Linked DNA regions of Pseudoduganella dura. The protein of the gene in region 2 interacts with the protein of the main gene of each other region in a pairwise test. Links are inferred from orthologs where the notes say so. Each region holds a gene or a part of one and is shown on either strand. Other genes may lie near its edges. The genes, in order: ndk, GJV26_RS14000 and GJV26_RS13495.

What was found.
Region 1: the proteins of GJV26_RS14000 (region 2) and ndk interact in binary tests that used the Escherichia coli proteins (3 or more experiments, as listed by UniProt). The link is inferred for Pseudoduganella dura from one-to-one orthologs.
Region 3: the proteins of GJV26_RS14000 (region 2) and GJV26_RS13495 interact in binary tests that used the Escherichia coli proteins (3 or more experiments, as listed by UniProt). The link is inferred for Pseudoduganella dura from one-to-one orthologs.

What each region holds. Positions count from the first base shown.
Region 1 is NZ_WNWM01000002.1:4,907,459-4,917,066, reverse strand. The notes cover bases 3,785-6,680. They hold ndk (nucleoside-diphosphate kinase), read right to left. Parts: upstream 5,498-6,680; coding sequence 5,072-5,497; downstream 3,785-5,071. Other genes in these bases: GJV26_RS21475 (Bax inhibitor-1/YccA family protein), read left to right, coding at 5,833-6,516; rlmN (dual-specificity RNA methyltransferase RlmN), read right to left, coding at 3,785-4,948. Also shown: hisS (histidine--tRNA ligase), read right to left, coding at 1-594; ispG (flavodoxin-dependent (E)-4-hydroxy-3-methylbut-2-enyl-diphosphate synthase), read right to left, coding at 621-1,889; GJV26_RS21495 (helix-turn-helix domain-containing protein), read right to left, coding at 1,895-2,902; type IV pilus biogenesis/stability protein PilW, read right to left, coding at 2,916-3,776; more of rlmN, read right to left, coding at 3,776-3,784; GJV26_RS21470 (PEP-CTERM sorting domain-containing protein), read left to right, coding at 6,822-7,604; pbpC (penicillin-binding protein 1C), read right to left, coding at 7,582-9,608. UniProt on the Escherichia coli protein: Major role in the synthesis of nucleoside triphosphates other than ATP. The ATP gamma phosphate is transferred to the NDP beta phosphate via a ping-pong mechanism, using a phosphorylated active-site intermediate.
Region 2 is NZ_WNWM01000002.1:3,190,894-3,200,399, reverse strand. Bases 2,719-5,512 are described here. They hold GJV26_RS14000 (uracil-DNA glycosylase), read right to left. Parts: upstream 4,550-5,512; coding sequence 3,887-4,549; downstream 2,719-3,886. Other genes in these bases: GJV26_RS13990 (acyl-CoA desaturase), read left to right, coding at 5,385-5,512; GJV26_RS13995 (metalloregulator ArsR/SmtB family transcription factor), read left to right, coding at 5,058-5,375; GJV26_RS14005 (AraC family transcriptional regulator), read left to right, coding at 3,011-3,877; GJV26_RS14010 (cytochrome P450), read right to left, coding at 2,719-2,907. Also shown: GJV26_RS14020 (BMP family ABC transporter substrate-binding protein), read left to right, coding at 1-719; GJV26_RS14015 (nucleoside deaminase), read left to right, coding at 827-1,309; more of GJV26_RS14010, read right to left, coding at 1,480-2,718; more of GJV26_RS13990, read left to right, coding at 5,513-6,494; GJV26_RS13985 (NAD-dependent epimerase/dehydratase family protein), read right to left, coding at 7,207-7,989; GJV26_RS13980 (M17 family peptidase N-terminal domain-containing protein), read left to right, coding at 8,271-8,909; lipA (lipoyl synthase), read right to left, coding at 8,914-9,506. UniProt on the Escherichia coli protein: Excises uracil residues from the DNA which can arise as a result of misincorporation of dUMP residues by DNA polymerase or due to deamination of cytosine.
Region 3 is NZ_WNWM01000002.1:3,073,700-3,083,409, forward strand. What follows is about bases 3,339-6,336. They hold GJV26_RS13495 (class I SAM-dependent DNA methyltransferase), read right to left. Parts: upstream 5,568-6,336; coding sequence 4,110-5,567; downstream 3,339-4,109. Other genes in these bases: GJV26_RS13490 (restriction endonuclease subunit S), read right to left, coding at 3,339-4,113; hsdR (type I restriction-modification system endonuclease), read right to left, coding at 5,610-6,336. Outside these bases: GJV26_RS13480 (hypothetical protein), read right to left, coding at 18-1,034; GJV26_RS13485 (AAA family ATPase), read right to left, coding at 1,109-2,785; more of GJV26_RS13490, read right to left, coding at 2,782-3,338; more of hsdR, read right to left, coding at 6,337-9,113. UniProt on the Escherichia coli protein: The subtype gamma methyltransferase (M) subunit of a type I restriction enzyme. The M and S subunits together form a methyltransferase (MTase) that methylates A-2 on the top and A-3 on the bottom strand of the sequence 5'-AACN(6)GTGC-3'.

The DNA.
Region 1 (9,608 bases), 1.7 Mb from region 2 along the record:
GTCGAGCAGTTCCTCGTGCTGTTCCAGATACTTGATCAGGTCCACGCGGTGGCGCGCGCGCTCTTCGGCGTCGCCGATCGAGTTCAGTTCCAGGCGGATGTCCGGCAGGCCCAGGTCGTCCCACAGGCGACGGCACAGCAGGATCAGCTCGGCGTCGATATCCGGGCCGGTAAAGCCCACCGCCTCGGCGCCGAACTGGTGGAACTGGCGGTAGCGGCCGCGCTGCGGGCGCTCGTGGCGGAACATCTGGCCCTTGTACCACAGGCGTTTCGGGCCGTCGTACACGAGGTTATGTTCCAGCACGGCGCGCACCACGCCGGCGGTGCCTTCCGGACGCAGCGTGAGCTGGTCGCCGTTCATCGAATCCTCGAACGAATACATTTCCTTTTCGACGATGTCGGTCACGGCGCCGATCGCACGGGCGAACAGGCGGGTTTCCTCGACGATCGGCGTGCGGATGTTCTGGTAGCCGTAGCTTTGCAGGATCGACTGCGCGGTGTTCTCGAAGATCTCCCACAGGTGGGCGTCGGCGGGCAGGATGTCGGGCATCCCTTTCACGCTGGTGATCTTCTCTGCTTTTTTGTTTTCGGACATGACTTGATTTCTTTTGATTGCAGCCGTCAGACGACGGCGGATGTCGAGTAATTCTTCTTCACGTAATCCAGCACGATCTGCTGGAATTCCTGCACGATCGTGTCGCCGCGCAGCGTGGCGAACTTCTGGCCGTCGACGAACACCGGCGCGGCCGGCGATTCGCCGGTGCCCGGCAGGCTGATGCCGATGTTGGCATGCTTCGATTCGCCGGGACCGTTGACGATGCAGCCCATCACGGCCACGTTCATCCCTTCCACGCCCGGGTGGCTCTTCTTCCATTCCGGCATCTGCTCGCGCAGGAAGGTCTGGATATCGTCCGCCAGTTCCTGGAACGTGGTCGACGTGGTGCGTCCGCACCCCGGGCACGCGATCACCATCGGCATGAACTTGCGCAGGCCCATCGTCTGCAGGATTTCCTGACCGACGATGACTTCCCTGGTGCGGTCGCCGCCCGGCTCCGGCGTCAGCGAGATGCGGATCGTGTCGCCGATGCCTTCCTGCAGCAGCACCGACAGCGCGGCGGTCGACGCCACGATGCCCTTGCTGCCCATGCCCGCTTCCGTCAGGCCCAGGTGCAGCGCGTAGTCGCAGCGCTTGCCCAGCTCGCGGTAGACGGCGATCAGGTCCTGCACGCCGGAGACCTTGCACGACAATACGATCTTGTCGCGGCCCAGGCCGATTTCCTCGGCGCGCTGGGCGTTCTCGATGGCCGACGTGATCAGCGCCTCGTACATCACCGCCTGGGCGCTCCACGGATTGGCGCGCACGGCGTTCTCGTCCATGATGCGTGCCAGCAGCGCCTGGTCCAGCGAGCCCCAGTTGACGCCGATGCGCACCGGTTTCTGGTGGCGGATCGCCACTTCGATCATCTGGGCGAACTGGGTGTCGCGCTTGGCGCCCTTGCCCACGTTGCCGGGATTGATGCGGTATTTCGACAGCGCGGCCGCGCAATCCGGGTATTCGGTCAGCAGCGTGTGGCCGTTGTAGTGGAAATCGCCCACCAGCGGCACATCCACGCCCATCTTGTCGAGCTGGTCGCGGATGTACGGCACGGCCTGCGCCGCCTCGGGCCGGTCCACCGTCAGACGCACCAGCTCGGAACCGGCGCGCGCCAGCTCCTTGATCTGGATCGCGGTGCCGACGGCATCGGCGGTATCGGTATTGGTCATCGACTGCACGACGACGGGGTGGTCGCCGCCGACCCATACCTTGCGGTCGCCATGCGCGACCAGCACGCCCTTGCTGGGGCGGCGGGCGGCGGGGCCGGAAGGAATCGCGGTATTGTATTCGGTCATGCTCATTACTTGATCTGGACGCGGGAAATGGTGCCGTTCGCCACTCTCGGCAGTGCCAGCGGCTGGCCGCGCAACGTGGCCTGCACGCCCTCGGGCTTGCCGACGATCAGCGTCGACTGGCGGTCGATTTCAAAAGTCTCGGTGCTGCCCGCCTTGACCAGGCGGGAAATCAGCGGTGCGGCGCCGGGGCGGCGGATCTCGACCCACGAATCGGACGTAAAGGCCAGCGTCAGCGTGTTCGCGCCCTGGGCCGCGGCGGCGGCCGGCACTGGCGTTGCCGCCGTACCCGCGGGCGCCGGCACGGCAGGCGTCGCAGCCGGCGTGGCCGTGGCGGATGGCGCCGGCGTCGTCACCAGCGGCGCGGTGTTTTCCGGCGATACCGGTGCCTGGCCGGGCGTGGACACCAGCGGCACATTCGGCGACAGCAGCGGCGTGCCTGCCGTGGTCGCGGCGGTGCCCGGCGTGGCTGCGGCGGACGGGGCAGCCGGCGTGGCCGGGTTGACCGCCGCCGTGCCGGCCGGGCCGGCCACCGGCTTGCGCAGCGCGGACGGCGAGATCAGGCCGGCCTGCCAGGCGCCGGCGCCGGCGATGACGGCCAGCGCCACCAGGCCGCCGACGATCCAGACCTTCGTCTTCGACTGGCGCGAAGCCAGCGTGGGAAAGCGCGATTGCGAGAACGTGGTGGTGATCTTTTCGCGCCTGATCGGCGTGTGCTCGCTGGGAGTGACCGATGGCGTCACTTCGATCTGCGCCACCAGCGGCGCCGGATCGAGCCGCACCACCTTGGCGTAGGCGCGGATGAACCCGCGCGTGACGGCCATGTTCGGCAGCGACGCGAAGTCGCCCTGCTCGAGCGCCACCACCTGGCGCGGCGCCAGCTTCAGCTGGTCCGCGATCTGCTCGACCGAAAGGCCCATGGCCTCGCGCTGCGCGGCCAGCGTTGCGCCGGGCGCGGCACCAAGGCGTCGCTCTTGCGGCTGACTCTGCGGCTGTTTCTGCCCTTCTGAATCCATTATTACCCCTGTCTCACTCATCAAACGCCCCACGCTGATACGCAGCATACTCGGGCGAGGCGGTATGGTGGCGGCGTAACTGCGTTGCCCAAGCTTCTTCCGCCCCCTTGTCGCCGAGCCGGTGCTGCACCCTGATCGCCAGCCACAGCACATCTGCCGGCAGGCTGTCGGCCCTGGCCACCTTGCCCAGGCGGGTAATGAAGAAGTTCGCGCGCACGTAGTCGCGACGCTCGTAATAGACCCGCGCCAGGTTGGCGCTGGTCGACGGCTGATCCGGTGCCAGCTGCAGTGCCTGCAGCAAATATTGCTCGGCCCGTTCGTAATTCCTGCTCTTCAGCGCGCAACTGCCGGCATTGTTCATGGCCTTCACCGGCGACGAATACTGGCGGCTGGCCAGCGCCGCGTCGAACCAGCGGAACGATTCGGCCACGCGGTCGTTCTGGCACAGGAACGAACCATAGTTGTTCGCGATGTCCGGATTGTTCGGCGCCAGTTGCAATGCGCGCTTGAAATTATCATCGGCCAGCGCGTTCTCGCCCATGCGCATGTAGATCAGCGCGCGCACGCCGTAGGCTTCCGCGTAGTCGGGGTCGGCGGCAAGCGCTTTCTTGATCTCGTCGAGCGCGATCGGCAACTGGCCCTGCTCGAAGTAACCGACCGCCAGCTGCATGCGGATCTGGGCGCGCTTTTGCGCGGCCGTGGCATCGGACAGCGTGGGCAGCTCGGCCTTGCCGCTCGTGGCGCCCATGCCGCCCATGCCATTCGCGCCCGCCGTGCCCGCCGGACCGCCGGTACAGGCGGACAACTGCGCGACCAGCAGCCCGGCCATGCCGAGGGCTGCCAGGCGCGTGCGGCACTGGGCGCTCGGCTGCATCAGGAACGGATCTCCACGATCTTGCCGAAGTCGGCACCGAACTTGGTCTTGTATTCCGCCATCTTTTCCATGCGCTCGGCCACGCGGGTGCGGTCCTTGACTTCGCCGGCGAGCTGGCCGCACGCGGCGTCGATGTCGTCGCCCCGGGTCTTGCGGATCGTGGTCACGATGCCGGCATTCATCAGGATCTCGGCAAACGCCTTGATGCGGGGATTTTTCGAGCGCGTCAGGCCCGATTCCGGGAAGGGGTTGAACGGAATCAGGTTGAACTTGCAGTTGATGCCGTATTGCGGGTGATTCACCAGCGCGATCAGTTCGCGGGCATGTTCGTCGGTATCGTTGAAACCGTCCAGCATGCAGTATTCGAACGTGATGAAGTCGCGCGGGGCGAATTCCAGGTAGCGCTTGCACGAAGCCAGCAGCTCGGCCAGCGGGTATTTCTTGTTCAGCGGCACGAGGCCGTTGCGCAGCTCGTCGTTGGACGCGTGCAGCGAGACCGCGAGCGCTACCGGCACATCCTGCGCCAGCTTGTCGATCATCGGCACGACGCCGGACGTGGACAGCGTGACGCGGCGGCGCGACAGGCCGTAGGCGTTATCGTCCAGCATCAGTTTCAGCGCGGTGGCGGTCGGCTCGTAGTTCAGCAGCGGCTCGCCCATGCCCATCATCACCACGTTGGTGATCTGGCGCTCGCCTTTCGGGCCCGGCTCGATGCCTTTCGTGCGGCGCAGCTCGAATTCGGCCATCCACAACTGGCCGATGATCTCGGCCACCGTGAGGTTGCGGTTGAAGCCCTGCTTGCCCGTCGAGCAGAAGCGGCAGTTGACGGCGCAGCCGGCCTGGGTGGAAATGCACAGCGTGCCACGGTTTTCTTCCGGAATGAACACGGTTTCCACGGCATTGCCGTTGCCCACGTCCACCAGCCACTTGCGGGTGCCGTCCGTCGAGGTATGGTCGCTGATCACCGCCGGCGCCGTGACATGGGCGCGCGTCTTCAGCTTCTCGCGCAGCGACTTGGCGAGATCGGTCATGCTGTCGAAGTCCGACGCGCCGAACTGGTGGATCCAGCGTTGCAGCTGCTTGGCGCGGAACGGCTTCTCACCCAACTGCGCGCAGTAGTCGATCAGTTGCGCGGGATCGAGGTCCAGCAGGTTGGTGAGGGTCGTTTCCATAAGCTTGCCTAATCTTGTATCAAAACGCTTGTTTCAAAACGCCTTCGCCCCGGACATGCCGGGGCGCCAGGCGGTACAGCTCTGGTTGCTACTTTAGTGCGAAAGCACCGTCAATCTGTTCGATTAACGGGAGTACACGTTCAGTGCCGGGAAGTAGTATGCGATTTCCGTGGCGGCGGTTTCGGCAGCATCCGAACCGTGAACGGCGTTGGCATCGATGGAATCGGCGAAATCGGCGCGGATCGTGCCTTTTTCAGCTTTCTTCGGATCGGTTGCGCCCATCAGGTCGCGGTGCGCGGCAATGGCGTTTTCGCCTTCCAGGACGGTGATCATCACCGGGCCGGAAACCATGAAATCGACCAGGTCCTTGAAGAACGGACGGGCAGCGTGCACGGCGTAGAAGCCTTCGGCTTCGGCGCGCGACAGTTGGGTCATGCGGGCAGCCACGATTTTCAGGCCTGCACCTTCGAAACGGCTATAGATCTGGCCGATGACGTTCTTCGCGACTGCGTCCGGTTTGATGATGGACAGGGTGCGTTCGATTGCCATTATGAAAAACTCCAGTAAAAAGAAAGGGTTAAAACAGAATTGATTTCTCGATCAACCTTTGATTTTAGCATAGAACACCCCATATACTATGCGTGTTGGGGCGGAAGATGGCGTTACAAGCGGCAGATAGCCGCGGCGAAACCCCGAAAATCGCATCAGGGCGAGCGGTATTGGCTGGGAAGCCCAGCCGTTCGCAGGCAAGTGGGCGGTTTTTGACGGATTTCAAGAGCACATAGCAAGACAACAGACCATCCCGGCGGGCTTAAGCCCTTTTCGGCACCACGAGTGCTAAGCTTTGGCAAGGGTACACCGTACCGACAACCAGGAGTACAACAATGGCAAATTTGGAAAAGATGTATGACCACGCGGGTCGACGAGAGGTCACCCGCAACAGCGTGCTGCGCAACACTTACTGGCTGCTGTCACTATCGATGATCCCGACCGTGCTCGGCGCGGCCGCCGGCATGACGTTCGGCATTCCGATGCCGGGCGGCTTCCTCGGCGCGCTGCTGTTCCTGGGCATTGCGTTCGGGTTCATGTGGGCGATCGAGAAGAACAAGCACAGCGGCATGGGCGTCGCCCTGCTGCTCGGCTTCACGTTCTTCATGGGCCTGATGCTGACGCCGCTGCTGATGCGCACGATGACGTTCGCCAACGGCGGCACGCTGATCATGCTCGCGGCGAGCGGTACCGCGGCAATCTTCGCCGTGCTGGCCAGCATCGCCACCGTGTCGAAGCGCGATTTCTCCGGCGTGGCCAAGTTCGCGATGATCGGCCTGGTGCTGATCATCCTGGCATCGCTGGCGAACATCTTCTTCGCCATCCCTGCCCTGTCGCTGACGATCTCGGTGCTGGCCATCGGCATCTTCTCCGCCTTCATCCTGTATGACGTGCAACGCATCGTCAACGGCGGCGAAACCAACTACATCAGCGCGACGCTGGCGTTGTACCTGGACGTGTACAACATCTTCACCAGCCTGCTGTCGATCCTGGGCTTCACCAGCGGCGACCGCGACTAACCCTTTCGCGCTCCCTCGAAAGCCGGCCCCGCGCCGGCTTTTTTACGTCCATGCCCGTAACATTTTCACAACGGTGACAGTCCCCGAATTTTAGCAACAACATGTGTTGTAAAAAATCGGGGACTGTCCCCGGGTGGTTTGGCAACAGATTCGTGGCGATCCTGCTACGCGCACGCGGAGGTCGAAAAGTTCCGCCGTGAATCGTGGGCGAAGTCAACGGAAGCGAGCTGATCAGTTCGTATGATGCGGGCACTCGAACGCGCGCTTGAGCCTTCCTTAATCTTCCCCTACCGCATGGAGGCTTCATGGCTGTAAATTCACGCCCGTTCTTTGCCGCGATGACATCGCTGTTTCTTTTGCTGGGCTCGTTTGATGCAACGGCCGGCGGCACGGCTGCCGCGGCCATCACCGATGTCCGCTTCGGCGTGCTCGACCTGACGCCGCGGGATGGCGCGGCGGCCGGCTACGACATCCGGTCGGTCGAGCCCTCCCTGTTCGCCTACCTGTACGCGGGCACCACGGACTATTACGCGGCCGGCTATCCCGATCCGTCGATGCCGGGCACGGTGCAGCTGGACTTCGGGGGTGCGACGGTGGCGGCGCGCACCAGCGGCGCCCTGGCCGATGTCGCGTCGGCCGCGGCGGGCGATGCCAGCCTCGGCAGCTACGGCACGGCCGGCGCCACCGCCAACCAGGCCGTGCATTTCATCCTGCGCCCCCACACGGTGCTGACGATCGGCGGCCATTTGTCGGCGCTGGCGGCGCGGGACGGTACACCGGACGAATACTACGAGGCCACCAGCATGGCCCATGTCGGCATCGTCGACGAGCACGGCTATACATTCACCCAGTTCATCCGCCAGAGCCTGTCCTTTGCCGACTGGCCGGACCGGATGGTCATCGACGAGGATTTCATGCTGGCATTCGCCAACGGCAGTGCCGAAGACCGCGCGATGTCGGTCTATTTCCAGGCGCAGTCGAATGTGACGCGGATCATGCCGGTCCCGGAACCGTCCGCCGGCGCGCTGCTCGGTGCCGGCCTGTTGCTGCTGGGGTTGCGCGCCGTCACCCGCCGCCGCGCACGGTAAAGGTCACGCGGTCCAGTTCGCCGCCCGCGCCGTCCAGCAGCACCAGTTCGTGCTTCCCCGGCACGGGTTGCCAGCCGGCATGGGCACCGGCGGTGCCGAGCGGCTCGCCGTCGAGCTGCCAGCGCAAGCCCTGCGGGCCGTGGGCGAGGAAAAACACGCGTTGCCGGCCTGCCGGTATATCCGGGTCGACAGCAAGGACCGTGTCGCCGACGGGATACACGATCTTCGGCGTGCGCCGTCCTTCCGGCAGCAGCGCGACGCGCGTGGTCTCCGTACCCTTCAGGAACCATTCGGGGCGCGGTGATTCGAGCGCCGGCTCCCACGTCACCGTGCGCCGTACTACACCTGCGGGCGCGGCCGGCGCACGGCCCGGCCCGTGGCGGTTCAGGTAATCCATCACCTCGCGCCACACGGGAGCGGCGCCGGTCACGCCGGACACGTCCCACATCGCGCTGCCATCGAAATTGCCGACCCACACGCCGACCGTGTGGCGCCCGGTGAACCCGATGCACCAGTTGTCGCGCATGTCCTTGCTGGTGCCCGTCTTGACGGCGGCCCAGTACGGCGCGGCCAGTTCGTTCTTCAGGCCGAAGGTGGCCGCCCGCGCGGCGCGGTCGGCCAGGATATCGCCGACGATGAACGCCGCGCCCGCATCGAACACGCGCCGCCCCGGTTCCGGCCGCGCCCGCGGCAGCAGCGTGGGGCTGCCGGCCACGCCGCCGTTCGCCAGCGCGCGGTAGGCATTGGCAAGTTCCAGCAGGCTGACATCGGCCGAGCCCAGCGCCAGCGACGGCCCGTAGAAATCGGCCTGCTCCGTCAGGCTCGCGAAACCCAGCGCATGCAGGCGTTCGGCGAAGCGGTCCAGCCCGGCCAGCATCAGCGTGCGCACCGCGGGCACGTTCAGCGACCCGGCCAGGCTGGCCCGCGCCGTCACGTGCCCCTTGAAGTCGTGCTCGTAGTTCCGCGGCGCGTACAGGCCGGATGGCGTGGCGATATCGAGCGGCGCATCGTCCAGCAACGACGCGGCCGTGAGCAGCCGCCGCTCCAGCGCCAGCGCATACACGAACGGCTTGAGCGTCGATCCGGCCTGCCGCAGGGCGGTCACGCCATCGACTTCGCTGCCGCCCGCGTTGCCGACCCACGCCAGGAAATCGCCGCTGGCGTTGTCCAGCACCAGCACGGCGCCGTCGGCCACGTGGCGCTCGCGCAGCGCCATCAACTGCTGGCGCAGCACGGCCTGCACATGCCGCTGCAAGGTCCCGTCCAGCGTGCTGTGCAGTGTATTCACGTCGCGATCGCCGGCGCCCTTCAGCAATCGCGCGGCCGCTTCCCGCGCCGGCGGCAGCAGCGCCATCGCCGCCTGCCGCGAGAAGGCGGCCTGCGCGGCGCGTTCGATGCCGGCGCATGGCGTGGCCGCCGCCAGCTCCCTGGCCAGCGCGCAGGCACGCCGCGCCACTGCCGGCCGCGATGCGGACGGTGCCCGCAGCAGGCTGGCAAGAATGGCCGACTCGGCCACGTCCAGGCCGGAAGGCGCCTTGCCGAACAGGGCCTGCGCCGCCGCGCCCACCCCCTGCAGCTCGCCGCGGAACGCCGCCAGGTTCAGGTAAGCCTCCAGGATCTGCGCCTTGCTCCACGCCGCGTCGAGCGCGCGGGCTTCCCGCACCTGGTCCCATTTCTGGCGCAGCGTGCGCCCGCCCGGCGCGCCCTTCAGCGCCGGATCGAGCAGCCCGGCCAGCTGCATCGTGATGGTGGATGCGCCGCGCGGCCGTTCGCGGAACAGGTTGTCCCAGGCCGCCTGCCCCATCGCCCGCAAATCGACGCCGCCATGTTCCATGAAGCGCTGGTCCTCGGCCTGCAGCACGGCCAGCGGCAGCGCGGGCGAGATATCCGCCAGCGCCACCCACGGCGCGCGGCGCCCCTGCCGGTCGATGCGCAGCGATTGCACAGGTGCGCCATGGCGGTCCAGCAGCACCGCATCGGACGAGCGCCATTGCGCCCTGACCG
Region 2 (9,506 bases):
TCAAGACCACCAAGAACATGGGCGCCTACGAGGCACGCCTGTACGAAGGCGCGTACCTGCAGGGCATCGTCGCCGGCAAGATGACCAAGTCGAATACCCTCGGCTTCGTCGGTTCGTTCCCGGTGCCGGAAGTGATCCGCAACATCAATGCGTTCACGCTGGGCGCGCAGAGCGTGAACCCCAAGATCAAGACCAAGATCATCTGGGTGAACAGCTGGTATGACCCGGCCAAGGAACGCCAGGCGGCGGAAACCCTGATCGCCCAGGGCGCGGACGTGCTGACGCAGAACACCGATTCCCCGGCCACGCTGCAGGCGGCCCAGGAAAAAGGCAAGTACGCGTTCGGCTGGGATTCGGACATGCAGCGCTTCGCACCGAAGGCGCACCTGACGGCCAGCACCAACCAGTGGGGCGGCTACTACACCGAGGTGGCCAAGGCCGTGATGGCGGGCACGTGGAAAACCGGCCACGTCACCGGCGGCCTGAAGGAAGGCATGGTCAAGATGTCGCCCCTGAACGCGGCGGTGCCGGCCGATGCGGCCAAGCTCTTCGAAGCCAAGAAGGCGGCCTTCGCCGCCGGCACGTCGGTGCCGTTCACGGGCCCGATCAAGGACCAGTCGGGCGCCGTCAAGACGGCCGCCGGCGTGGCGATGCCGGTGAAGGAACTGATGTCGATGAACTTCTACGTGCAGGGCGTGGAAGGCACGATTCCGAAGTAACCGGCGACATAACCGGCACGTAATCGGCGCAGCGATCCTGCGCAATGACTACCCGATGCGGGGCGGGCAACCGCCCCGCTTTTTTTACCTTATTCGAGAACCACACCATGTCCGAACCCACAGCGCGCGATCACCAGTTCCTCACAAGCGTGCTCGCGCTGGCCCAGCGCTCGCGCGACGAGGGCCATCACCCGTTCGCCGCGATCATCGCCGATGCGGACGGCAACGTCATCGCGCAGGCGATGAACGCATCGAGCAGCGACCGCACCGCGCATGCCGAGATGAACGCGCTGCGCATCGCCTCGTCGCAGCACTCGCCCGACAAGCTGGCGGGCGCCACGATGTACACCAACGCCGAACCCTGCGCCATGTGCGCGGGCGGCACCTACTGGAGCGGCGTGGGGCGGGTGGTGTATGCGATGTCCGAAGCGACGCTGCTGTCGCTGACCGGCAGCGACCCCGAGAATCCGACCCTGTCGCTGCCGTGCCGCGAAGTGTTCGCCGCCGGGCAGCGGCCGACCGAGGTGATCGGACCGCTGCGCGAGGATGAAGCGAAGATTGCGCACGCGGGATTCTGGTCGGGTGCCTGACACAATTTCCGATGCTACCTGTAGCGCAAATGTGCTGGTGTCGGACACCGGCTCTATGGTGTCGGACACCGGTTTTTAGCACCGAAGTCCGCAAAACGCCGGCGAAAACCGGCGTCCGATATCAATGACTCGAACGCGATCGAGATCCGCTTGTCCGAACGGCCCTGGTATCACACACCGGTTTCCCTTGCCCGCAAGCGCATCGTCATCGGCGTGGGGCCCATGACGAACCCCATCACTTCCGCCGGGCCGGCCCGATCGGCCGCGCGCACGTCGACGATCTCGAAGCGCCCCAGCAGAACGGCCATCGCCACTTTTACTTCCATCAGCGACAGGTAACGCCCCGGGCAGGTGCGCGGGCCGGCACCGAACGGCAGCGCGGCCTGCCTGTCCGCCTGCCTGTCCGCCTTCCCGCCGGGCAGCCAGCGCTCCGGCTCGAAACGGTCCGGGTCGGGGAACACCCTGGCATCCACGCTGTCGTGCCTGAGAACGCACCAGAGCAGCGTATCCTTCGGCAGGCGCACGCCCAGCACCGTGGTGTCGCGCAACGCCTGCAGCGGCAGGAACGGCGCCGGCGGCTTCAGGCGCATTGCTTCGAGGGCGCAGGCTTCGAGGTAATCGAGCTCGCCGATGCTCTCCGGTGTCAGCGACATGGCGTGATGCCGCACTTCCTGCTGCGCGCGTGCCAGCGCATCCGGGTTCTTCCACAGCAGCCAGACCAGCCAGGCCAGCGCGCTGGACGTGGTGTCCTCGCCCGCGAGCAGCATTGTCGAGACGTTGCCGGCCACGGCGCCGTCGTCGACACCGCTGTCGGACCGTTCGGCGGCCGCCAGCATCGCCTGCAGCATGTTGGCGGGCCGCTCGCGCAGCGCCGGATCGGCGGCCATCGCCGCGCGGGCGTCGGCGATGAAGCCGTTGGTGGCCTGGCGCACGGCCAGCACGCTGCGCTCCAGCCGGCGGTCCGCCGGCAGCCGCAACCAGCGCCAGTAGGGGAAAGGCAGCAGCGAGCGCCGTGCAACGCCGGACAGCACGGTTTCCACGTGGTCCTGGATCGCGTTGCCGCCGCTCCGCAACGTATCGACGTCCGCGCCGAACGCGAGACCCGCGATCACATCCACCGCGTAGCGTTTCAGGTCGCCCGTCAGGTCGATCTCGCCGTCGCCGGCGTGGCGCCAGCGTTGTTCCAGGCGCCCGCCGACCTGCACCATGCGGTCGAAATATGCCCGGATCGCCGTCGGCGAAAAAGCCTGCATCACCATGCGGCGCTGCCGGCGCCAGGCATCGCCTTCGGCGACGAAGACGCCGACGCTGCCGCCCAGTTCCGCCGATACCTCGGCCGTGATGGCGGGGCGCCTGAACCCGTCGGGCCGGTCGCGCAGCACGGCCGTGATCGCCTCGCTGTCGGACAGCACGACCACCTCGCGCGGGCCGATCCGGGCGCGGAACATCGGTCCATGGTGCCGGCTCCAGCGTTCCATCGCCAGGTGGATCGTCGAGGGCTTCAGCTGCAGCGCATTGCCCAGCAGCGGCAGGCCGCGCGGGGCGGGCAGGTCGGCAATGGTGCGTGGGTGGGGTGTGTTCACGGCTGCGGTGGTCATGCTGGCTCCTTGCATCGATGATATCGAGTGTGCCGTATCGGGTGCCGGCCGTCTTGAACGTTTGCGACACGGCGATCACGCCATGCCGGGATAGAATCAGGCCATGACAGACCAGGCCATGACCACGGTATTGCCCCCGACGCTCGCACGCCTCGTTGCCCCCCGCGTGCCGCTTGCCTCATGCATCCGCGGCTACATGTTGCGCAGCACGCTCGATGTGCCGCTGACAGCCGGCCAGCGGCTGAACCGCTTTCCCGCCACTCCGCTCTGCTCGATCACGTGGATGATCGTGGGCAGCGGCGAGCTGGTGGGCTCCGGCGCCGTCGCGCGGCAGGGTGACGCCATCTTCTCCGGCCCGCACACCCAGCCTTTCACGACCCGTAATCCGGGACCCGTGCACACGTTGACCGTGTTGTTCCTTGCCGATGCGCTGCATGCGCTGACAGGCCTCGACATGGCGGCGCAGCTCGACACGATGGCAGCCGCCCATGACGTGCTCGGCGACGAATGGCGCGCGATATCCGCCGCCGTGATGGCGGCGCCGCACGACGATGCCCGCATCCGCATCGTCGAAGACTGGCTGGAACCACGCTGGCATGCCGCGCGCGGCGGGACGGCACCCGATGCGTGGCGGCCCGCGCGGGACTGGGTGCAGGCGCTGGCCGTGCGCGCCGCCGCGACCGGCGCCGGCCGCAGCGCACGGATGGCGGAACGGCGCGTGCGCGCCTGGGCCGGGCATCCGCTGCGCACCCTGCGCCGGCTGGCGCGCGTGGAGGAATCGATGCTGGCGGCGCGCGAAGAACACCAGGCGGGCAACATGTCGCTGTCCGACGTCGCGCTGCGCTCGGGCTATTCGGACCAGGCGCACCTGTCGCGCGAAGCGCGCGAACTGACCGGCAACAGCCCGCGCGAGCTGATCCGGCTGGTGCAGACGGACGAGAGTTACTGGCCGTACCGGATCTGGTGGTAGCGGCCTTCGCTATGCCCAGTCGACGGGCTCCTGGCCGGATGCCTGCAGATATTCATTCGCCTTCGAAAACGGCTTGCTGCCGAAGAATCCCTTGTGCGCCGCAAACGGCGACGGGTGCGGCGACGTCAGCACGAGGTGCTTCTTCGTATCGATCAACGCCTTCTTGGCGATCGCATAGCTGCCCCACAGGATGAACACCAGGTGCTCGCGCTCTTCCGACAGCGTGCGGATCGCCGTGTCGGTGAACGTCTCCCAGCCCTTGCCGGCATGCGAGCCGGCCTCGCGGGCACGCACGGTCAGCACGGCGTTCAGCAGGAACACGCCCTGCTCCGCCCAGTCGGAAAGATCGGTACGCGTGCGTTGCACGCCGAGATCACTCTCCAGCTCCTTGAAGATGTTCTGCAGGCTCGGTTGCGGACGGTTACCGTCGGGGACGGAAAAGCAGAAGCCCATCGCGGCGCCGGGCGTGTGGTACGGATCCTGGCCGAGGATCACGACCTTCACCTTGTCGAACGGCGTGAGGTCGAAGGCGCGGAAGATGTCCTTGCCGGGCGGGCAGCATGGCCCGGCGGCGTATTCGGCGCGGACGAAGTCGGTGAGTTCGGTCCAGTAGGGCTTGTCGAACTCGGCTTGCAGGTGCTGTTTCCAGGAGGGTTCGATGCGGATGGTCATTGGCTTGGTCCGGATGGGATAACGCAGCTTGAGATACGGCGGCCTCAGATCGTATCCCAAAAGGCACTGGACGAGCCACGCGAACCGACGAAGGATCGGGGGCAGGAACCAGTACACGGCTGTAGACGAGTAATAAATCTCGACACAAGCCATTTTATGAGACGACCAATTTCTACACGCTGCACATGCAAATAAAATTCGACATAAGCGCAATCGAAGCTACCTAATCCCTCGGTTTTGCAGCATTCAAGTTTGGCACAGCGCGGGGCCCCTGTACCTATGCGGTCGGCAGCTTTCGCCCCGAAGTGGTCGCTCACGAACTAGTGGGGTTTGCGTTTTGCGCTGAGCGGCAATGATCACAGACTGTCACGAGAAGCACCCGACGTGGAGCAGTCTTTGCAGACAGAACGATTCAAGCTCGTCGTGATTGAAGGATTTCATCCCACTCTGCTTGACGTTCGCCGGATATCGGATTAGTGTATTAACAAATTCGTTAATTAACTAAATTATGTCTCTAGATAAGGTCTTCGAAGCCCTGGCATCCGGTCCGCGCCGGCAAATACTTGCGTATCTGAATGAGGGCGAGCTCACCACCAGCGATCTTGCAATGCGCTTCGGAATGACTGCACCGGCCATTTCGCGGCACCTGTCCGTGCTGGAAAACGCAGATCTCGTGAAGAGCGAGCGACGCGGCGCCTACGTCTACTACGCGCTCAACGCGGAGCATCTCGCCAACACGCTGACAAGCTACGCATTTGAACTGTGTCCGGTGGCACGGCCACTAAAGCAGGAATCGCGCGTCCAAAGCCGCAAACCCAAGGCATAAGGAGGCAGTATGAAGGACGCACCGGAAGTTATCACGGACCATCGGGTTAACGCTCCCAGCGCCGATGCATTCCTGGCCGGCGAAGTTCGTTATGCTTGGCGCAAGTCACTCTGGTTTGCCGCGATGACGGCGGGTGCGGTGATCGGGGGCGCCGCCACCTTCAGCGGGCCGGCTGTATTGCTGTTCGCAGGGGCCACCGGCTTCGTGCTGCTATTCGGTCATTCTCTTGGCAGTCACCGAAAGCTGATTCACAACAGCTTTCAGTGCCCGCGGTGGCTCGAATATGCACTGGTCTACACCGGAGTACAGGTCGGTCTAGCGGGGCCACTGGGGCTGCTGCGCCAGCATGACCTGCGCGATTACGCCCAGCGTCTGCCCGATTGCCACAGCTATCTGCGGCATGGGGAACCGTTCTGGCGCGATTTCTGGTGGCAGGTGCATTGCGATGTGCATCTGGCAACGGAGCACGACCTGCGGTTGGAAGCACGCGTGGCAAACAACGGCTTCTACCGCTTCCTCGAACGCACCTGGATGCTGCAGCAGTTGCCGTCGGCGCTGGCACTGTACCTATGGGGCGGCTGGGCTTTCGTGTGGTGGGGCGGGTGCGCACGCGTCACTACCGGCATCCTCGGCCACTGGCTCATAGGCTACTTCGCCCACAAGCATGGAGACATGAGCTATGTGGTCCGTCGCGCTGCCGTGCAGGGCCGGAATGTGCGTTTTACCTCCCTGCTGACGATGGGCGAATGCTGGCACAACAATCATCACGCCTTCCCTGGTTCAGCGCGGTTGGGGCTGCACGACGGCGAATGGGATCCCGGCTGGTGGGTGCTGCAGGGACTGCGCCGTGTGGGGCTTGCCTCGGACTTCATCCTGCCACCCGACTTGCCAGTGCGTCAGCAGTTGCTCGCACGCCGAGCCTCGGCCGAAGTGCCCGCTCCAGCGTCCAGATGGTATCTGTCCGGCCCCGCCAAGTGGCTGCCCGAGTTGGTATTCCAAACCTGGTCCGGAGGCCGGTTCGTGTTGTCCGACAGCCGCCGTCTGACCCTGCACCTTGGCGATGACGTCGTGCACGGTATCCGAGCCCTGATTATGAGTCGCTGGCTCTCGCACGATTAGTTTTCTAATCGCAGCATTGCAAATATCAACTAAAGGCAGAGCAACTGACGTCCGCTGCTGGCGAACTCAGCCGTTCGCCGCAGCATAGCGGGTCACCGAACCGGAAAAGTCCCAGACTGTCACGACAGCCAGCTCCCGCCCCGAAGCGGACGTTGCCTTGACTTGCTATCCAAATTAAGGAAGAGATTCTTGGGTTACCAAGTACCCTACATCTGCCAGCACTTGTAGCGTAGCTGCCAGTCTCTATTCGATGATTACGCCTAATTCAAATGGACGACCACTCGCTATCATTTTCGCAAGTTCGGCGAGCGGCATGTTCTTAGCTGCCGGTGAAATTTCGCGTAAAACCTTTAAAGCGCTTGGCGCCATCTCTAGGCGTCCCCATCGAACGCTGACACGGGTAACCGAAGAGTGTGGCATGTCTTCGGTTGTAGGCGAGCAAGTACCACTGGCCCCCCAGCCGCAGTCAATACACCGGTCCACAAACAGACCGCCGTGTATCGAGCGTTCGATTAAATGTGAGAAAACAGGGCAACTAGTCGAGGTAGGCAATGCAGTAACCGTAGCGATGGGAATCATTGATGAACTCCGCTTCTGGCCGATTGCTGCCCTAGCGGTTACGACAGCTTCCGCCGCAAAGCAGTTGCTACGGATACTTAGCGTCTCCAGCCTTCGTTAGACCTCGAAATCTCGGTCTATTTCCAGTTCGTCATCACACCATGGCATCACCAGCGTCATCGCTTTTTCCTGCAAGGATAGAAAAGGAATCGTCCTTGGGGTGATATCCAAGCAACTTGCGGCTTCGTTCGATCGAAAGGCGTTTATAGCGATTGTCTGACACTCCGTTGACGATCGTGAATCCTGTCACGTCTGATTGCACGCTCACCATGAGTAGCTGCACAACATCGCGTACGCTGATATACGCTGCAACGTCGCGCGCACTGTGTTGCTCACCACGTGAAAAGTGCGCGACGTTTGCAATACGTACAGCAATTATCGAAAGGTCAGAGGTGTCAGAAATGTACGAACCAAGCGCTTCGCCAAACACTTTCGTCACGCCATACAAATTCTTTGGGCGCACAGGCATCGTTTCAGTCACCTGGACATCTTGAGGATATCCCTCGATAGTCTGAGCACTGCTTGCAAATACAACTCGGCGGCATCCCTGGGCCAGCGCTGCCTGAAAGATGTTATATGTGCCAACAACATTGGTCGGCAATAAAGTCGTCATGAAGTCACTGATATCTGGTGAGACTTCGGCCGCCAGATGGATTACCGTATCGATCCCTGCGCATGCTTGCATACACGCATTAAAGTCGGTTATATCCAGCTGCACGATGTCACGCGAATGCTGTTCAAGGCGCGAGACATCTTTATCCGCCAGACGCAGATCATAGTTTTGAAAGTGCATACGCACAAAAGCGGACCCTATACGACCAGCCGCTCCAGTGACCAGGACCTTTAGCGTCGGTTTTTCTTGGGTCATCGATTTCATTGCTCTCATATGTTTTTTTTCGCAAAATGCGTGTCGGCCTGCGCTAAGTCTGCTCGAATCATACTATGACTCGCGATTGTGGAAGGACCGCTTTTGGCCGATAGCGGAAGTTCTTTTAACATGTCCACCTTGGCCTTTTGTGTCGAACATTATAGTTTTGTGCTCGACTTTATTGTTCGTCCACACCTGCCTTTTGGCCGATACAGTGGCACGCGCAACAGGATTACCATGACGCGGCCATGCCATGCGCGGCAGGGCCATCACCGGAGAGGAAGACCGCCATGACCGATACCGACCATTCCAGGATTCCCGCCAGGCTGCCGATCGGCAGCGCGGATGGCGTCGATTTCGATGTCGTCGCGTGGGGGCCGTCGCAAGCCGACGTGGATTTCAGCGTCGCATGCATGTTCGAGCACGAACTCGGCGAGGCCGGCATGACGGGCGGGCTGCTGGGGCTGGACGAGGCGCTCGGCGGCCAGCTGGGCCGGCTACGGACGGCGGGCGCATTCCGCGCCCAGCCGATGGAAACGCTGCTGGTCACGCTGCCGCCACCGGGACTGGTGCCCCGCGCGGTACTGGTGATCGGGATGGGCAAGCCGGAGGTGCTCGATGGTGACCTGCTGCGGCGTGCCACGCGCGTGGCGATGCGCGAGGCGATCCGTTTCGGTGCCGGCACGATGGCCTTCGCGCCCAGCGTGCTCGACGCCGGCCACACGGATAACGCCGCGCTCGACATGCAGGAGGTGATGCTGGACGGGATGCTGGGCGCCTTGCGGGCCGAGCATATGCTGGCCGACGCGGGGCTGGCCAATGCACCGGCGCTGCGGCGATGCAGTTTCGATGTCGGGGCGCCACGCGCGGCGGCCGCCGCGCGGGCATTCACGGCGGCGTTCGAGCGCCGCCGGCAGGCTACCGGTTGATTGCCTAGCCGTTCACCGCTTCGAGCAGGTTATGCGCCTGCACATCCGCGTGATACGAGCTGCGCACCATGGCGCCCACGGCGGCGTGGCCGAAGCCCATCTTGTACGCTTCTTCCTCGAACATCTTGAACACGTCCGGGTGCACGTAGCGGCGCACCGGCAGGTGGCTGTTCGATGGCGCCAGGTACTGGCCGATGGTCAGCATGTCGATGTCGTGCTCGCGCATGTCGCGCATCACCTGCAGGATTTCCTCGTCGGTTTCGCCCAGGCCGACCATCAGGCCGGACTTGGTCTTCACGTTCGGGTACATCGCCTTGAAATCCTTCAGCAGCTTCAGCGAGTGCAGGTAGTCGGCGCCGGGGCGGGCTTCCTTGTACAGGCGGGGCACCGTTTCCAGGTTGTGGTTCATCACGTCCGGCAGGCCGTCGGCGAAGATGTTCAGCGCCTTTTCGAGGCGGCCGCGGAAGTCCGGCACCAGCACTTCGATCTGGGTCTTCGGCGACAGCGCCTTGGTCTTCGTGATGCACTCGACGAAGTGGCCGGCACCGCCGTCGCGCAGGTCGTCGCGGTCCACCGACGTGATCACCACGTACGACA
Region 3 (9,710 bases), 120 kb from region 2 along the record:
TGCACAGAGATAGCTATTCATTGAAAGAACAGCGCCTCCATATCCTGAATCGCTTGGGGTGTGGGAGCAGTCGCCTGACGCAAAGCCGCACGGCTTCTTGGATTCATGCCTCTTACCGCTGCGTAGACGCGCGCACGCCAGTAGTTGAAGGGCGTCAGCCTTTGTGCTTGGGCTTTGGCAAGACCAGCATCGCGGAGTTTCTCCAAAAAGGACGCATCGTCAGGTGCGCGAGCATCCTCGGCCATCTTTGCTCCCAATTCTCTAAACTCACCCTCCACACGAGACTTGATCTGGTAGACGTCATCCCAGGTCGCGAGCTTTTCTTGTCGATTAGGATCCGCGCTCCTGAAGTTCACGACCACGCGCGGAAACAGATCGTTCGCGTCATCTACAACCACCTCGATCTCTTGAAACGACGCGCGTTCGGTCCACGGCGAAAAGCTGAGGCGACGGACCCCATCCTTGAGAACCAAGTCTTTGGCCAGCTTGGCTTTGGAGTTGCAGGTATTACAGATGGGCAGCAAATTCTTAGGATCGACTCCGTATAGCGGGTACACATCTTTTGCCAGAAGGTGGTCGTACGGGCCGCGCCACTGCTCATTGTCGTTCTCGTCAGCACGAACCTGAGCAAGGTATTCGGTCCCGCAAACGCAGCACACATTGCCATTGCCTGGCGCGTTGCCGTGACGGAAGCGAGCGTAGTGGTCGTCGATGCATTCACCACATGCCTGCTCCACGGCTTTGAGCTTCGCAGTGCGCTCGAACAAGTGAACTGCAAGAATTTTCAAGGCGGGAAATACTGAGTCAGGTATGACTGGAAGCGGCTTTGTCCGATCAGCCAGAAATGTGCAAGGCTCTGTGTTGAGTGCCAATGCGTCCTTGAGGGTTTGCTTCTGCCGTTGATGAAGCGCCGACAACTGCGCCACCAAAGCGTCAATCGCTGCACAAGTCGGCGGATTTCCAGCTACTGCAGCGCACAGGCCGGCGGGAAGGTTCGTTTCATCGACCTGCCGCCCCTCAAGCGTGGCGAGCATCGTCGCTCTAAGAAAGCGATTGAGTCCGTCGAAAACTTCGGACTGCTGAAGATGGGGTCTAATTGCAAACAGCATCAGGGGGCCCGCAGCTTGTTGATGAGGTACGAGCGTTCCATCGACTCGCCGAGTGAGTCTTCGAGCCAGTCCAACTTTTCTTGATTCGTAAATTGACGATCTGCCAGCCTCTCACGAATTTCCTGGACAGCCGTCTCGGAGATCGTTGCACGCAGGTTAAAGTGTTTTTTGATCAGCACGTCAAACGATGCGCCAAAAGTTTCTCCTGGCGGATTCGTCATGTCAGTCACGCCGTTGACCTTCTTGAAATGGAACACCGCTTCGCGGGGTAGTGAAGAGACCAGAAACGGCGAGTGCGAGGAGATGATGGCCTGGGCTTTTCCGTTGGTCTCATTCGCCTTTTCAAAGTCCAGGTGAAATCGGGTGCGCCAGCTTGGGTTCAGGTGCGTTTCAGGCTCGTCGTAGAGGAACAGCGTCTCATCGTCCCCGAAGAGTCGGACGGCGCCCAGTGTCAACAGAAGCTGTACTTCTCCGTCGCTCAAGTCGTCATACGCGACAGTTCGCTCGCCATCAGACATCCAGAGTTCCAGCACAGAAAGAGGGAGCTTCCCTTTCAGCGGCTTCTCAACATGGCCTTGAAAGTTGTCGCGACGCAGCTCGCGTTTCATGCTCCCCGACCATTCATCAACGCCAAGAAGTTGAAGCTTGTACAAGGCCGAGAACCACTCGTCGGGCTCTCGCGAGTCGTTAACCATCCGACGGATAACTTCCGGGTCCGCGAAATCGATTTCGATGTCGCCGGCCAAGTAGTCCAGTTCCAGCAACTCATACTCGGCCTCGCTGGTTCGTGGGGAGATCGGCGTACACCTGTGTGGTCCCGCCAATTCGATCAAGCGCTTGATGTCGCGAGCGTTGTCCGAAGCAGTCGCCTGCCCACGCAGGTCGTACCTCAACACCATACGCGCTGGATGGCGGAAAGGGATTTCATCCCATACCTCGTCACGATCAGCATGCGGGAGCATGCCGATTATCGCTATCAGCAGCGCCGCGCAGTCATAGTCAAGGAAGAGGTTTCTGGGTATCGCCGTGTCGGTCTCGCGCAGCCTGAAGAGGCTCGATTCGGGATCCTCGCCTTCGGCAGCGAATATGCCCGGGTTGCGCCTGAGATAGCGCTCATTGATGGCCAGCGTTGCCCGTTCATCCACTTCGGGCTGCGCAAGCTCCTTCTTCAAGTTTGCCCTGACCCGAATCACGTCAAAGTACTGAAGCGCATTGCGCATGAAGGCTCGCTGAAGGTTTTCGGACATGCCGGAGGCGTATCCGATGACCCGTGGTAGCGCCAACTCTTCCAATGAGCCATCCGACGTGATCTCACTCCATGTCCCCTGGGCCGGGTCCGCAACACCATCGTGAGGCTGGCCAACTAGCTGGTGCACAACAATACGAAGGCGATTCCGCGTGTCCACGACGAACCGGCGTAAACCTTCGTAGCGCGACGATCCCATCTCGTACGTAACGCGGAAGTCATACCCAAGAGGCATACGAACCCGGAAGTCCTGTCGCTGCAGCCTCTCAATGTAGGCAAAGGCCTCGGCGATGAGTTCCATGACCTGCGACTTCCCCGAACCGTTGGCACCAATGAGGACGGCCACGTCACCCTTCACTGTTGAGAAGTCCAAGGCCTGATCCTTCAGGCCTTTGTACTGCCCGAACAGCTCGATCGACAACAGCTTCATGCAGCGCTCTTCCGTCCTCGTCTTGTACTGGTCGGCGGTGCTTCCTGCTGCAGTCGGCGGAGCAGTTCGCTAGCTGGTTCATCATTCGGGTCTTGCGGCACCAGTTCGCCGCGGAAGGCCTTGGCTAGCAGCGCCGGGGTCAGGCGCTCGGTGACGGTTCTTGCAGTTCGCAGCCGGGCTTGAAGGCGGTCGGCGAAGGCGAAAAGGGTTTCGACGCGGCGGACGATTTCGACCTGTTCTTCCTTCAAGGGCAGCGTTAACGGAAGCGTTCGTAAGTCCTCAATATTGATGCCTGTGTAAGCAACACCCTTGGTCACACCGGTCAGCCATCGCTGACATTCGTCACTAGCGATCCAGAGTGAGATGTAGGCAGAGGACGCCAGGGCTTGGTCAACCGGTACAACCGCAACCTCACGGGACACATTCCAGCCCGCCATGTCGTCTGTCGCCACAGCTACACCGCCGAGGGTGCCACGTACGTTCACAAGTACCTCGCCGCCACGCAGCACTGTGCGTCTGTACTCAGCTGAAAGGTTTGGATCGATGAGCTTCATTCCATCGAGCTCGAACCGAAGCCAGCGAACGTTGCTTGTACGCAAGCATGGCGTGCCACCCGGCGTTTCATCGCCAAGTTTGACCACACCGTATGTGATGACCCGATCTGGCAAACAGATTGCCTGAAGGGTCGTCTCCGCTCCGTGTTTCAATCCCCGCGCTATACGCCAATCCTCCGTCAAGCGCCCTGAGAACGCGGCGGCGAGAACGGATTGGCGAAAGCGTTTGAGGATGGGTGCGATGCGGGTCAGGCGGGTGTTGACAGCGTCCACACGGGCAAGGACGATGTCGATTTTGTCGGCGATGCGTTTTTGCTCATTCTTCGGTGCCAGGACGAAAGGCGCCTGTCTTCCAGCCTCCGTTCCAAGACGAGGCATGTTCACTCCATGGCTCACATCGGTCACGTAGTTCAAGAACCTGGGATGGCGAAGCCAATGGAACAGGTAACGGCCATCAACCGCTTCGGAGGGCTTGATCGGTACGATTTCTGTTGTACAGACACCTGGCTGATCGGCGAAGGTGACCTTGTTGAGATAGGGGCGCAGTTTCCCGTAGAGAACGTCACCAGCGTCGAACCGGTTCTTTGTGCTTTTTGATTGACGCTCAGAAAACATCACTCGTTGAAGTACCTTGGTGGTGTCCTTCTCAATGTCTTCGAGTTCAAGCACCCAAGTGTCGGGCGTGAGATCCTCAGGCTCGGCCTTTACGGTGGCGCCATAGAGCACAACGCTACCGAGGTTGGTCTCAACCCATGAGGTGGGCAAGGTGCTCACAGCGCTTCCTCACCGAGTTCTGCCAGGATCGCCTCCAGCTCCGCCAAAGCGCCGTTCAGCTCTGCGACCGCCTCCCGCGCCAGCACCGCCGGCTCGGGTAGGTCGGCCGCATCTTCGGCGCCGTCATCCTTGAGCCAAGCGATGTCCAGGCTGTCGCCTTTTTCGCTGGCGATCCAGTCGCGGCTGAAGCGGCGGAATCGGCCCTGATCGCCCTGGTCCTGCCGCGTGGCTTTGCCGTTGGGATCGTCGCCGTACGCGGCGATGAAGTCCGTAAAGTGCGCGTCGGTAAGCGGGGTGCGTTTACCGAATTTGGGCGCGTTGGCGCGCATGTCGTAGACCCAGGCCTCTTGCGTGCTGCCCGTTGCGGCCTGGCTGACTTTCTCGAAGAACAGCACGTTGGTTTTGACGCCCTGGGCGTAGAAGATGCCGGTGGGCAGGCGCAGGATGGTGTGCAGGCGGCACTTGTGCATCAGGTCGCGGCGGATGTCGGCGCCCACGCCGGCTTCGAACAGCACGTTGTCGGGCAGCACCACCGCTGCGCGCCCACCGTCCTTGAGATGGCGCACTATGTGCTGTAGGAAGGCGAGCTGCTTGTTGCTGGTGGCAAAGGTCAGGTCGTCGCGAGTGGGGCCGCCGCCGCCCTTGGCAGTGCCGAAGGGAGGGTTGCTGAGAATGATCTGGCTCTTGGGCAGGCTGCCACCGGCGCTGCCCAGCGTATTGCCAACATGCACGACGCCTTCATCGTCGCCTTCCATGCCGTGCAGCAGGCAGTTCATAAGCGCCAAGCGGCGGGTACCGGGTACCAGCTCCATGCCAAGGAATGCTTGGCTACGCTGGAACTTGCGTTCTCGTTCGTTTAGCTTGTAAAGGTCGTCGGTCTGGTCTTTGATGTAGCGGTCGGCCGCGATCAGGAAGCCGGCGGTGCCGGCGGCCGGGTCTTGCACGGTTTCGCCGGGCTGTGGCTTGATGACTTTGACGATGGCGTCGATGAGCGGACGGGGCGTGAAGTACTGTCCGGCGCCGCTCTTGGTTTCGCTGGCGTTCTTCTCCAACAGACCTTCGTACAGATCACCCAGTCCGTCTTGCCGGGCGCTGAACCAGTCGATGCCGTCCAAGCTTTTGACGAGCTGTTCCAGGTGGCGCGGTTCTTTCAAGCTGGTCTGCGCGTCTGCGTAGATGGCGGCGATCAGCCGGTCTTCACTGGCGGATAGCTTGAGTAGGGTTTCGCGGTAGTGGCGCAGCAGGTTCAGGCCACTCTTGTCGCGCAGCTCCGGCCAGCGGGCATAGGGTGGCAGCTTGTGGCTTTGCAGAATGCCGCTCTCAGTGTTCTCGTACTCCATTTTGATGAAGAGCAGCAGCACGAGTTCGGTGACGTAGTCGCTGTAGTTGATGCCGTCGTCGCGCAGCACGTCGCAGAGATTCCAGAGCTTCTGGACGATGTCTTGGGTTGTCATTTTTAAGTTTTATGAATCTATTGTGCGTTAAATGCTGGATTGTTAGGCGGCGCGTGGCCAGAGGCCCGAAGCCAGCGCCCCCATCACACTGTCGAGTTGTCCGCCCAGCAGTTTGTCTAGCTGTTTCGCACCACCATCGTTGGCAAAGGCGTTGTTAACAAAAGCTCGGTCGATGACCAGCTCGTGCGTGAGCTGTTTGGCTAGGCGCTCAAGCCATTTGCGCTGCACCGGCGTCCAGGCGTGTAGGGCATAGATCTTCAGCATCGCCTGTGCCACCCGCTGGTCGAAGGGTAGTAGAGCTTCACCCAGCGCCGCTTGGCGGATGTAGGCGATGACACCGGCCGCGATGTCCAGGTTGCTGTGATTGCGCCAAGCGGCCTTGAGGCTGGCTTCGGAGTAGCCAGCCCCGTCAAGCAACAAGCGAACCTCCTTCAGCTGTTCGCGAGTGAGGTCCCTGGGGCGGTTCACCACTGTGGCCATGGCGACCGATTGGTTGACTTGCGCGCACACGAATTGGCTGAAGCTGTCGAGGTAGTCCTCGGGTTTGGCGTACAAGCCCCAGCTTTGGCTGCGTTGCCGTAGCTCGTCGGCATGGGAGGCGATGATGGGCATATAGGTTGTACCCAAGAGCTGTGTGACCTCAGCAAGTTGCAGAAGGAGGCGAGTGTTGTCGCGCAGAAAATCGGCTGCGGCCTGGGGGCCACCTTCTTGCCCAAGCTGGTGCAAGTGGCGGTGCAATTGCTGCGGCGGCATCCCCCATTGCTGCTCCAGCTGGTCCAGCTTTTCTTTCAGGGCCGGCTTCTTCTCGGCCTTGTGCGCGGCGTCGCGTAGAACGCGCATGAGCTTCTGGTTGAGCTGGTCGAGCACGTCGTGCGCGTGGCTGCGGCCGGGGGCGCTGCCCGCGGCCTCGTGTGCGGCAGGGTTGTTCAGCTCTTCGAACAACTGTTCCAGCGTGACCTTAGGGTCCTTTACCAACGGCTGCATGGTGTTGACGGCCTGAAGCGAGGCGTACAGGTCCACCGGGTCGTAGATCTTGAAGACGGTCTTGCCGATTTCGTCGCAACGCCGAGTGGCGCGTCCAATCATCTGTTCGTACAGGATGCGTGAACGCACCCGGCGCATGAAGACCAGGTGGCAGATGGGCGGCACGTCGATGCCGGTGGTCAGCAGGTCCACCGTGATGGCGATGGTGGGGAAGCGCTCGTTCTTGTAGCGACGGATGAGCTGGTCGACTTTGTCGGACGCGCCAGTGATTTTTTCGACCGCGGCTTGGTTGTAGTGGTCACCGTGAACAGCTTTGAAGGCGTCGCCCAGCAGGCGTTTGACCATGTCGGCATGAGCGTCGGTGGCGCAAAAGATCATGGTCTTCTCTTCGCCCATGGGATCCAACTCCTGTGCGAGCTGTTCGCAAATGACGCGGTTGAACGGTTCGCTGATGACACGCTTGTTGAAGCTTTCGAGTTCGAAGTGCAGTTCGTCATCCAGCTCCGCGGTTTCTATTTCGCCGGTACCGAGGTTAATGGCCTCAACCTGTTGGCCGCTGTCGAAGTGGATGCCGTGCTGGCTCAGCAGGGTCTGGTAGCGGATGGGGGGCTCGTGGTCGATGAGCCAGTCGTCGGCCACCGCTTCACGGTATGAGTAGGTGTAGACCGGTCGGCCGAAGATGTCGGTGGTGTGGCGCGCTGGAGTCGCAGTTAGCCCCACCTTGACGGCGTCGAAGTAGTCCAGCACGCGCCTGTAAGTGGAGAGGTACTGGGCCTGGTCGCGCATGGCAAGCTCGCCCTCGGTCATGTCCTGGTCCAGCGTGTAGCCGCGGTGTGCTTCGTCCACGATGATGCAGTCGAAGGCGTCCAGCGGGGACGGGTTGTCGCTGCCGAAGATGCGCTTCACCATGGCCTGAACCGTTGCCACCTGCAAGCGGGTTTCGGCCTCGGCAGCCATGTCGCCCAATTCGGCGATGTTGTAGATCTTGGACAGGGGTTGGCTTTGCTCCAGCGGTGCTTCGTTGAAGGCGTCAATCGCCTGGTCCCCCAAGGCGGTCCGGTCCACTAAGAACAGGATGCGACGGAAGCGCTCAACCTTGAGCAGGCGGTAGATCAGTCCGATGATGGTGCGCGTCTTGCCCGTGCCGGTGGCCATGGCCAGCAGGCACTTGGTCTGGCCTGCGGCCAGCGCGGCTTCCACTGCGCCAATAGCTTTCTGCTGGTAGTCGCGGAGGCCCAAGTAGGCAAAGCCTTCCTGTTGCAGCTTGGCTTCGGCCTCGGCCTTGTTCCGGCGGAGCTGGTCAAGCAGGCCGTCAGGTGAGTGGAAGCTTTGCAGTGGCTTGGACAGATTGCCCTGGTTGCGTAGATCGCGGAACCAGGTGCCGCTGGCTTCAGGGCTCTGCTTGACCAGCGGGCGGCCGTTGCACGAGTAGGCAAAGGGTAGATGAAACAGGCCACCCTGGCCGTCGGGCCACGGGCCCTTACGGCCTTCAGCCAGCCAGGCTGCTTCGTACCCGGGCTCGATTCGAATGCCGCGGGCGTAGCGTTCGGCTTGGCCGATCTTCCCGGCGACGTTGATGTTCAGGCGCTTGGCTTCGACCGCAGCAATGGGCATGAGACCGGCGAACAGCACGTAGTCGGCGCTCTGCTTCCCTGCGGTGGGCCACTCGGCAATCGCCAAATTGCGGTTACGCTCCGGCCGCGCACCCTTGGCGTGCGTGAGCGCGTGGCTGTCGGCCTCCCAGCCAGCGTCCTTGAGCATCTGGTCGATGAGCAGGCGCGTAGATGCTTCGTCCATCGCCACTTTCTGTGCAGCCTGTGTGGCGCGCTTGGCAAAGGCCTGAATATCCTGTGAGCTGGGGATGGTTGCATGGGCATTGGCGGCTTGCAGATGTGCGTCGAACTCGGCCTTGAGGGTGGCGTAACGGGCGCCGGCCTCTTCGGCCAGGACTTCATAAACGCTGCGCTCTTCTGCTGCTCGTTCGGCCAGTAAGCGTTCTTGCTCCGCCTGCGCAACCAGCAGATCGGCCATCTGAGCCTTGGCAGCCTGTTCAGTCTGTACTTCCTGAAGGTGTTGTGTGAGGTCGGCCACTTGCTGCTGCAGCGCGAGCAACCGCTGGCTGGGGTCGTCCGGCAGAATGAAGGGACCGGGCTTGAATTCTGGGTTGCTGCCGAAGCTTCGGTGGAACCACAGAGCGATTTCACGCGCGACCTTCAGCGCCTCCAAACCCTCACGGAAACCGATGCGGTGATCCGCCTGATGCGCAGCTTCGTTGCCTCTGTGGCGCAGCAGATGGAACATCTGTCGTACTTGCGGATCAAGGCCCAGACACTGATCGACTGCGCGCAGCAGCTCGGCCTGAGTGGGTCGGATCAGGCGCACACCAACGCGGGAGGCCACATCCTGCGTGATCGACTCGGCTAACAACCGCAGCTTGAGCACGCAACTGGCCGGATCGAAAGGATAAAGCCGCTCGGCGGTCGCCCCAAGATCAGCGAGCAACGGGCTGTGCTCAGTTAGAAATCCGAAATTGCTGAGTCCTTGCGCGATGTCTCTCGCCATTGACCTCTTACTCCCCTGAGTCCTTGCAAGCCGGTTCGCCCGCAGTGTTTGGTGGACTTACCCTTTCACAACCGTCTTATGCACCCTTACGGCTTCCACTGCTCCTTCACCTCCAATGCCGCGCGATCTACAGTAGTCGAGTACCATGAACTCGACCATAGATGCTAAGCTTCGCCGCTCCTGCTCGGCGGCGGCGACCAGCGCAGCCTTCACATCCGGCGGGACTCTAACGCTAACAACCTCTGTCTTCGTGACGGCCACGAGCTGCTCCTGTGTGAAAAACGCTAGCGTTTTGCTAAGCATATCAGGAATTGTCTTTCCGGCCAACAAGTCTTGAAAATTGGTGCGCTATGCGCAAAGAACTATGGCGCGCGCAGTTGTGTTCGGGCGCTAACTGAACATGCTTGCCGGCCGCGACGTGCTGTACGCATGTCGTAAGCGTCCAGCGACACCACGTTCCGCAGCAGTTCAGTTCAGCGTAGAGTTCGTAAATGGCAGCAGCAAATCGATCTTGCTGTTCGGGCAGGTCCGCAGTTGATCGAGCGTGTCGGTCAGCCAGCGGGCAGGATCGAGCCCATTGAGTTTAGCCGTGGCAAC